Regions from separate parts of the Leptolyngbya sp. AS-A5 genome, predicted to be linked through region 1. Evidence: predicted binding sites of a transcription regulator. Region 1 holds the regulator's gene; the other holds the start of a gene.
What was found. The regulator NtcA, encoded in region 1, controls nitrogen genes in cyanobacteria. The targets are predictions, from matches to a motif close to TTTGTANNNNNNNNTACAAA.
Positions count from the first base shown of each region.

Region 1 (5,155 bases):
AACCGATTCAACCCTTCTGGCGGATAAAGCTGCCAATAGCGATCGCGAGCTTCTAAGGAACTATTGCGCTCATCCACCGTGACAATTCGTAGCGGCTCACTCAATTCACTCTCGATTTTGAGCTTCCAATCTTTCGAGGAAGTCTGATCCCCCATCACCAATAGCGAAATCGGATACCGCTCCCGCAAGCCTTGAATCGTCGCGATCGTGCTTTCGGCGCTGATCACTTCATGATAGTAGAGGCGGCGATCGACCCCCATGACCGCTAATCCACACTTTTGCCGCCCTGGATCAAACCCCAGAATTACTGGCTGTTCCGCCATGCTGCGTCTCTACTCCCCTATTCGCTGGATATGTTAGCTCGATGCTCTCAGCACCACTTGTCCGTTTTGAACTGCCACTAATTCTATTTTGAGCGGCCCAGCCGTGTATGTGGTATCCGATGCGATCGCTCGCAGTTCAACCGGAGTGGGATAGCGCCGCAGCTGGTCAATGAATGATCCTAATGTAAGCAGTTTTTCGATTTGAATGTTGTCGTTCAAAACGCCAGCGACACGAGCGCGAGTATTAGAAACAGCAAGCAGTTCTTGAATCGACCGTTGGAAGTCCTGCGGTGCAAGCTTGGAGGGATCGATCGTTTGGGCAGCGATCGTCTCTCCCGCAGAAAACACAACCCGATTGGGGACTGCACTCATATAAACAAACACGGGTTTGTTTTCGCCTTTGACATAGTTTGCGAGGGCTTGTACCCGAACCAGATAATCTTGACCATTCCTGATTTGTTGAATCAAACTTTCAACTTCCGTCGTCCGAATCTGCACAATTTGCAGATCATCTCGTCCGAGCCGCAGTGCCTCAACCGCAGAACGATTTGCATATTGCAGGAGTTGATCGATCGCTGCTTTCGCACCTTCTGAATTCCCTACGCGCACCACGCCAGAAGACAACACTTGTGTCCGATAAATCGCCAGATCGCCGCTGCGAATTAGTTCGACATCCCGTTCAATTTGCTGCAGTGTCGCAGTTAGGCTGGCTCGTTGCGCCTCTAATCGCTTCAGATCCGTCTCACGCTGCCCAATCACCTGATCGCGCTCATTAATCTCACGATCGCGTTGTTCAATCAGTTTGGTGCGTTCGGCAATCTCTGCATCGCGCTCGGCGATCTGCTGCTTGACCTGATCGCGCTGCATAATCAGGGTCTTTTGTTCCGATTGCAGTTGATTGATATCGCTGCGGAGTTTTAATGCTTGACCAGACACCGCGATCAGTTGACGACGCGTGAGATCACGCTGCGCTTCGGTGGTGCGGAGTTGAGCATTGGTTTCTCGTTGGCGATCGATTGAAGTTTTCAGATCGGCATTGATTCGCTTTAGCTGTTCCTCAACTTGGGCGCGTTCCGATCGGGCTTCTGTGAGCTGTTTCTCAACTTGGGCTTTCTGAGCATCGGTCGCCTTCAGATCGGTGGCAGCTTTTTCCAAATCGCGTCCGCGATCGCGCAGTTCGGTTTGGATTCGCCCAAAGTTCAGCAGCATTTCGCGAAAGGTTTTACTTGCCAGCAGCAGCACTCCTAAAGTTGAGGCAGAAATCAGCGTTCCGGTCAAAATGGTGACTACGACCGCGGTTTGCTTCGGACGAAGATTAAACAAGCTAAGCCGCGCTTTTCCCACACGAGTTCCCAAGCGATCACCCACTGTTGCGATCACTCCACCCAACACCAACACCACCAGAATTAAAATCAGCCCGACATCGGACATAAGACTCCCAAGAGATCCTTAGACCAGCACTTTTACACTGGCAAGGCAATTCTAGATCCGCCTATCATTATGCCTGTTCGATTTATACTTCGGGCGGGTCTTCAAGGAAAGAATTCTAGTCCAATTAGGTAAACTGCTGACTTAGCGTTACCGGATTGTGAACGGTGATTTTTTTCTTGTGAATCGAAATCATTTTGTCCTGACGCAAATCTCCCAGTAAGCGCGTCACCGTCACGCGAGTCGAACCGATCGCTTCAGCGATCGCTTGATGCGAGAGTTTGAGGTCAATCATGATTCCCTCTTGCGATGGGACTCCAAAATCGCGGCAGAGAATCAGCAAAAAGCTCACCAATCGCGATCCCATATCCCGGTGCGCTAGGGTTTCGATCATCATCTCGGTTTGCAAAATTCGCGAGGACAAGCCTTTGAGCATCAGCATCGAAAGTTCGGGGTTTTCCTTCAGTGCTTTCTCGACTTGCTCGATCGGGATCGAAAGCAACTCAACCGGAGTAAAGGCAACGGCGTGATAAAAGCGATCGGCTCTTTGTCCGGTAATCAGTGACAGCACCCCGAATACGCTGTTTTCTCTCAGCAGCGCCACCGTAATTTCTTCGCCTGCTTCGTATACCCGCGACAGTTTGACGGCACCCTTGACCAGAAAATACACTCGTTCTGCCGGATCTCCGGGAAAGAAGATTGTTTTGCCCCGTTCAAACGTCTCAATCACGGGAGGATATGCACTTCCTCCAATCTGACGGAACATTGCTGCAAGCGGTCTATCCTTGGTCACAACCATTTCTTTCCTTGTCGTGTCGAGTGCTGGATGAGTTTACGAGCCGGTCAGCGATCGAGCTTTGTAAACAATTGATGACTTTAGACCACTAAAACTGAGTCACCGAATGCTTTTTGTACACTGCGCTACATTTTAGCCGTGATCCTGAAAATCTCTGGGAATTTTCTACTTTCGAGCGTGTTTTTTTCGGCACGCTTAGATTCTCCCTCTCAGGGCTGAATAATTTCGGAAGATTATACCGTAGCTCGAATCGGGTGTCGATAGTGTCACTTGCACCCATTCGAGCGGATTCCTTTGTGCTGCTGAAGTCGAGACGGTTGCTATCCGAAACGAATACTGCCAATGGTGTTGCCTTTGGCACAGGCTTACTCATTTACTTTCGCTGAGGTTTTAGTCTCTTCAACTGATGCCGCAGCGCTTCAATTTCAGGTTTTTCTCGTCCGTAGCGCCACTTCACATACGCTTGGGAAATGTCTTCGATCGCACCTGCTTGCTCTTGAGTCCGCATGGTTTTTGCTCGTCGGGCATATTCTAGCGGCGTATCTGCTGAAGATTTACGAGTGCCTTGCGCTTCGAGGCGAGACAGCATTTGCTGATAAAGCCGCTCCATCGGTGCAAGCTTCTGCAACCGCTGGTAAGTTTGCCATTTTTTCCAGCCTTGACCACACAGCCAAACCAGCAAGGCAGTGCTAATCATTAGCAAACACGCGGTAAAGAATCCACCTAATCCTTGAGTAAACAGCGCCAAAAACCAGCCGATCGCGCTCCTGATCGTCTGAATTACTTCGCTGATCCAAGCCGTTACAGGCAGAGGTAGCCATCCCGCGACCCAGTTCCAAAATCGCTGCAACAGACTAAAGGGCTGATATTCCTCGATCGACGGCGGAATCAGTTCATGTCCCGGAATTGGGTTGATCGTGAACCATCCCACGCGCGGCACGAAGATTTCTGTGATCGCGTAAGCATCGGTATTCTTCACAATGTACAGTCCGGTGAAGGGATTAAATTCTCCGGGCGCATATCCCGCTACTAATCGCGCCGGAATGCCAATTGATCGCAGCATCATCGTCAGCGTCGTAGAAAAATGATCGCGATCGCCGCCTTGATTTTGCAAAAATGCTTCGACGAGATCTTCACCCGGCTTCAGCAAATCCAGGTCTTGCCGAACCTGATAACGCTGCTTCAAATACTGCCCCAGATAAAGCGCCTTTTCATAATCGGACTCGATCGGCTGTTCAGAAGTTGCCAGGATTCGCTTCGTTTCTTTAGCGACATTCTGAGCAATTCCCGCCGGAATCTGTAAGTGTGGACTCTCTTTTGGATACTGCGCTCTGGCCGAATACAGCCGCAGCAACGTGCGATCGCGATACGGCACATCCGACACCACGGTATAAGTAATGCCATCGCCCAGCTCGATCGGCGCACGTAATCCTGCTTCGGGGTCGATCGCAATTTCATCGGTCGGGAAATAGATTTCTCTCGCCCTTGAAAGCGCCGGAATTAGATTCGGCATTGGGGCAATAATCGTGTAGGTCTGCACCACTTCGCGTGTTTTGCCGATCGTCACCGGAGTCGGCAGAAAGAACCGATATGACCAAGGTGAGCGTTTAATCGTCTGCGTCTTGTCGTTGCGCGACACCTCCCAACCCTGCCCTGTGTAGCGATCGAAAGCCATCACCCGCCAAAAGCCTTCGATCTGCGATCTCACCCGCATGATGGCTCGCGGCTTTAATGGATTCCGCACGTTTTGGCTAATCTTGTCGCCAAATCCAGCATAAGACAGGTCATCTGGATCTTGGCTTTGCCCTGCGCCTTTTCCGCTCCCCGATCGCATTCCGACACGCGGATCTCGGCTCTGACCCATGCCCGGATTGGTAATCACTCGGTTATTAAATCGCTCCTGAACGCTCACCGGAGAACTGACCGGAAATATACGTAACTGATATCCAGGAAGTCGCGGCATCAGCGCAAAAATCACCAACCCCAATGCCAGCACGATCGCAAAAATCGCAGGCAGCACTCGAAAATTGATTTTCTTAAAGCTGGTGCGCTCTAACTTGACCACATCTACGCCCAAGCGCGAACAATAATCGAGCATCAGTACCGGGAGCGCGATCGCCAAAAATACCAGCAGCATTGCGCCAAACAGCATCGTCTGACTCAGCGTACTTGCCACCGACAGCAGCACTAGCCCAATCATCGTTGAATAGCCCAAATCCTTGCGGCGTGGCAAATCAAAGCTGTGCAGCACTTGGATCTGAATCAGAAACTCTGCCAGCAGCAGCCGATTATCACCGCTCTGAGCACCACCGAGCATCCTGCCAAAAAAACTAAACAGCACGATCGTCATTGCGATCGCCAACAGGAATTTAAACCCTGTATTTTTCTTGCGTCGTCGATGCCAACTCCAATAGGCTCCGATCGCGCTTAAGGGAATTGCCCACACGCTCAACTGAGTTTCCGCAGCCAAATCTGTCGCCAAAATTCCCACGCTGACAAGCGACTGAGTGAGGACTCGCAGAAGAATCGATTCTTCTGGTTTTGCTTCTGGAATGACCTGAATTTTCGCTTGGATTTGCTGCCACCAGTTTTTCATGCGGAGAGAACG
Region 1 is NZ_JAMPLL010000022.1:35,260-40,414, reverse strand. Features, by position in the region: gene NC980_RS19895 (Holliday junction resolvase RuvX) at 1-323, opposite strand, end outside; gene NC980_RS19890 (DUF3084 domain-containing protein) at 357-1,754, opposite strand; gene ntcA (global nitrogen regulator NtcA) at 1,879-2,550, opposite strand; gene NC980_RS19880 (DUF3488 and DUF4129 domain-containing transglutaminase family protein) at 2,921-5,143, opposite strand.

Region 2 (5,155 bases), on a different contig from region 1:
GACTTTGACCGCAGCAGCAAAAGCATCAAAGTAATAGCTAACGGGAACCGTTGCCTTACCGGGCATAATTTTTGCTCTCACTTCTGGATCTGCGGCTTCTAAGTGCATCCCTAAACTGTCAACTCCGGCAGCGTGGAGACGATCGAACCAGATAAAATCATCCGGCGGTTCGCACTGTGCCTGGATCGGGAGATCGACTTGCGCTTTGATGGCTTTAGCACAGTCTGCGAGATAGGCTGCTCCACGATCGCTGCTATTTGGTGTTCCCGTCGTCATTACCATGTGCTTCACCCCATCCAAGCGCACCGCAGCTTCCGCAACTTCCGCAAGTTGGGCTGGAGTTTTGCGCGCAATTGTTCTACCTGCTGCTAAAGATTGCCCAATGGCGCAAAACTGGCAGGAGGTTGCAGTATCTCCGTAGCGCATACAAGTTTGCAGCACCGTAGTCGCGAGTACGTCGTGACTGTGGAGTAGCGCGATTTTCCAATACGGAATTCCATCGACGGTTGTGAGTTGGTAGAACTGCGGCTGTTGGGGAAAAGTGATCGGAATAAACTCTTGATCTTGAGAGTAAAGCAGGGTGCGATCGGTTGCAGGATCGAGGATTGCTTGATAGGGCGATCGGGCTGCCGCTTCGGTGTAGATTGGCACCATAATCGTTGTCCCATCTACGGTAATTGCTTTGTGATCAGAGGGACCTGCTCCGCCCTTGCGTCCCATTGCCCCGACGGTCGGTTCAACCCATTTCAATCCGTGGGTTTGCAACTCAGTGATTAATTGTTGTTTGTCCATCGAGGTTTCGCTGTAGGAGTCAGAGGTAAGTTAAGAGAGATTTGGAACTTCCTTTAGACCGGGAACTTGAAATTTTGAGTCGATGAGGGGTGCGGCTGAGTTTGTCTCTGCTAGAGGATGAAACTCGCCCGCGATCGTCGGGTCGCTCGTGGTTCTAGAGGTTGTACTCGTCGTAACGCTGTAAGCATCTAAATTCACCCGCAACTGCAACAAATCAGGGCGACTATAGTGACCGATCGCATCCATCATGCGCTTGCGCTTGGTGATCAGCGAAAAGTCCAGGTCGGCGATCGCCATACCTTCCCCTTTGGTGATCGGTGTGCAGAGGTGATTACCTTCAGGACTAATGATTGCCGTGTTGCATCCCCCACTCAACACTCGTTGCAGTTGCTCATTTGAAGTAATCTGCCCGACTTGTTCCGGAGAAAGCCAAGCGGTGGCATTGACGACAAAACAGCCTGCTTCTAGGGCGTGATGGCGAATGGTGACTTCAATTTGGTCGGTAAAAATCTGACCCACCATTGAACCTGGAAACTGGGCACAGTGGATTTGCTCGTGCTGTGCCATCAGCGCAAATCTGGCTAGTGGGTTGTAATGTTCCCAACAAGCGAGAGATCCCACCTTGCCGATCGCGGTATCGACCACTTTTAAGCCTGACCCATCTCCCTGTCCCCAAACCATGCGCTCATGGTAAGTCGGGGTAATTTTGCGCCGCTTCAGCAGCAATGTGCCATCGGCATCAAAGATCAGTTGAGTGTTATAGAGCGAACCCTGATCTCGCTCATTTACGCCTAGAACGACAACGATACCGTACGATCGAGCCGCCTGACTCACGGCATCTGTCACGGGACTGGGGACAACCACAGCTTCCTCATAAAGCTGCATATGGTCTTTGCCCATCAGCACCGGAGGCTGCACAAAGGAGAAATAGGGATAGTAAGGAACAAAGGTTTCTGGAAAAACAACCAGTTGAGCACCAGCTTTCGCTGCGGTCGCGATCGCCTGCAACACCTTCTCCGTTGTCCCGTCCCGACTGAATAGAACGGGACTGATTTGAACAGCGGCGGCTCGAATCGTGCGGGAATCGTTCATTTTAAAGCGTCCAGGTATCTAAGATAAATGCGCCATCCTTGCGGTGCATCAGAATCAGATCCAACACATCCAATGGATTGATGGGACGAATCCCAGGAATCAGCGATGGCTCACCGTGACCGTAGAGGGCTTGCAAGGCAAAGCGACAAGCGTAGACTTTCCCGCCTTCTGACATGAATTTGCTCAATTGATCATTGAAATTTTGATGTCCCGGAAAGGCAGAATCACCCAGTTTAGGAAAGCCACGCTGGACTCCCAAGGTCACACCCGGTCCATAGAGCAGCACCGAGGTTTCAAATCCTTTACGGAGTAGACGAGTGGCTTGCAGAAGGTTGACAAACCCGATCGACCCTTCAAAGGCAACCGTGTGAAACGTGACTAATGCTTTCTCTCCCGGTTCTGCTTTGACATCAGGAAATACTTTCTCTTCGTAATCAACTAAAAAGTCACCGACTTGATGGGCGGCAGCAGTTACTTCCGGCATGACTGGCTCCTTAGATTTGTCACAAACTTGAACTGTGAGGAGATTAAAGGCTGAATTACGCCAAGATTGTATTTCTAGATACGAAACGTTCAGATCTAGCAATAAGGGTAGGGGCGGTTAAAAGCTGTCGTATAGAAATTGCAGAATCCGGGAAATACCTATCGATTTCGATAGGTCATACCGCAACAGCACCAACTCAAAGCGCTCTTTATTTGTGCGGGGTGCATCTGCGATCGCCATTTGAGCGCTAATTTTGAGGCAGTCAATTAAGAACCCAGTAAAAACTCGTTGACAATGCTCCAATCGTTAGAATGACTAGACTTCTGCCGGGATGTGATGTAATCCGCTAGATAATGAGCATCGCGGGCAATGCCTGAAAAGCGGGCAGAACCCCAAGTATAGAGCCAGGGAAGCCCCAGAAAATACAGTCCTTTAACGGGGGTAATGCCGCGATCGTGCCCTGGATAGCCTTTGCCATCAAACACAGGCACTTCAACCCAGCGAAAATCCATTTCATAGCCTGTACACCAAACTACGGCTCCGATTCCTGCCTGCTCATAATCCAGCGTCAGGATGTCTGCCTCAGGTTGCCAAACGGGAGCATACAGCGGATCTAGGGAAGCTTCGATTTGATGCTTTTCGATAAAGGCATCAATGCTTTTTTTGATATTTTCTGCGACTGCATCGGCTTGATCGAGATTGTGTTTGAGATCGTCCTGAAATTCAAGCGTACTGTTGTTAATTTGCTTCAATCTGCCATGAAGACGCATTCCTTCTAAAGCAAACTGGCGGAGATCAATCTCTCGTCCACCATCGCGTCCGGTGACGTAATGATTGGTGTTGCGTCTAGCTTTTTCTTTCTGAGGATGGTCATCGATCGACAGATCGTAATAGCCCATTTGATCCAGCCATTCCACCACATCTTTGCCGCGATACCGTCGGGGCGATCGTGGCGCACCTCCCACACAAAGATGCACAGTCTTGCCTGCTCGGTGCAAATCTTCTGCAATCTGACAACCCGACTGTCCTGTACCAACCACAAGAATGGCGGTGTCGGGTAAGGATTGGGGATTCTTATACTCGGAAGCGTGGATCTGGACGATCGATTCTGGCAACCGTTCAGCCAGTCTCGGGATTTTCGGCGTATGGTAACAGCCGGAAGCAATGACAACCTGATCGGCGGTGTAGTTGCCGATCGTAGTTGTCAATTCAAACGAATCTTGATCAACGCTCTGACAGAGTCGTGTAACTTCAGCCTTTTCTTGGACAGGCGGATCAAAGGATGCAGCGTAGCTTTCAATGTATTGGACAATTTTATCCTTTGCCATGAAACCATGCGGGTCGGAACCCGGATAAGGATACCCCGGTAGTTGACATTGCCAGTTGGGTGTGACTAAACAAAAGGAGTCCCAGCGTTTTGCTCTCCAGGAGTGCCCAATCTGATATTTCTCAAAAACAATGTGGTCAACGCCACGTTCCTTCAGAAAGTAACTGATGGATAGACCCGCTTGCCCTCCACCGACGATCGCAACCGAGTAATGATTTTTCATTCGCGCTTTACCATAAACAACTTGATTCAATTGTTGTCAGCGTAAGCGCAGGTGAAATTGATCTTTTGTGTTTCTCAATACGAAAAGCTGCGATCTAACGGTATAGATAACCGCAAGGCTTACAAGCTTACGATCGCATTAAGCAGAAAGCACCTAACTATCGATTTAGATAGTTTAGAAGCTTCAAAGCCAGCCATTCCGCGTCACCTGATGCAACGCTTGATAGCGAGTTTTTGCCTTCAGTTTTGCAAGGCTGCTGTTGATGTGAAATTTAACGGTGCTTTCACTAATCAGCAAATGGCTGGCAATCTCTCGATCGCGCAATCCCTGTGACAGCAGCAGCAGAATCCCTAGCTCTCGTTCTGAGAGGGAAGGCTGCCCTTCGGGTTCTACTCCCATGCCCCAGGTCTGCCCCTGCATCACGGCAGCAACAGCCTCTCGTAATTGCTCCGGACGAGTGGAGAGGGTAATCCTCGCTTTGATTCCTTTGGGAAGAGTCTGACTGCCGTGCTGTATCCACAATACTCGTCTCCCAGATTGCACTTGCGTTGCATCATCAGTGAGTAACGGAGCCTGCTCATCTGTGGCATCAGACAGCCTGAGTCCTGCAAGCACAGCGAGATGTGTGAATGCCATTTGCAGGACAGACGCTTCACAGCGAATGTGTAAAGGCTGCCCTGGCGATGTCGGTAAATGGGGAAGTTTGAGCATAACCTGGATCGATCGTTGATTCACATCCGGTTGCGTTTGCAGCACTCCTCCCAGAGCAGAAATAGAGAACATCAAGTCACTGAAACAAGTTTCAATCCGGTTTATAGGATACGGGGTGGGCAGATCTGAAGCGGGAAGAATCGTTTCTAAAGTAACGGCTTCTGCCTCGTAGATGAGCCGACAGTAGGCACACTTGATTTGGTTCAATCTTTCGGCAGCCCGTAACAAGACATAGATCAGCGAGAGGCTTAGGGGTTGCTCGGTTCCCACGAGCGTTAATCGAGCCATCGGCAGAATACTAGCGATTTGATCGGATAACGAAAGCTGGCTGAGAACGGGATGATGGGTTAGAGCTTGCCAGCTTTGCTTTTCTTGTTGATGCTGTAAAGTCGTTTTTAGAGCGATCGACACAGCAGTACAGAGCGTCTGCAAAACCTCCAGAAACTCCGGTTCTAGAGGGCGATGGCTGAAGGTCGCCAAAACGCCAAGGACTTTGCCCTGAATTGCTAATGGATACCCTGCAAAC
Region 2 is NZ_JAMPLL010000061.1:4,565-9,719, reverse strand. Features, by position in the region: gene NC980_RS25530 (MSMEG_0568 family radical SAM protein) at 1-792, opposite strand, end outside; gene NC980_RS25525 (Nit6803 family nitrilase) at 823-1,884, opposite strand; gene NC980_RS25520 (MSMEG_0572/Sll0783 family nitrogen starvation response protein) at 1,886-2,368, opposite strand; gene NC980_RS25515 (MSMEG_0569 family flavin-dependent oxidoreductase) at 2,635-3,918, opposite strand; gene NC980_RS25510 (GAF domain-containing protein) at 4,102-5,155, opposite strand, start outside.
Region 2: a site for NtcA is predicted at 2,434-2,453, ahead of NC980_RS25520 (MSMEG_0572/Sll0783 family nitrogen starvation response protein). Genes of this name have one in related genera too.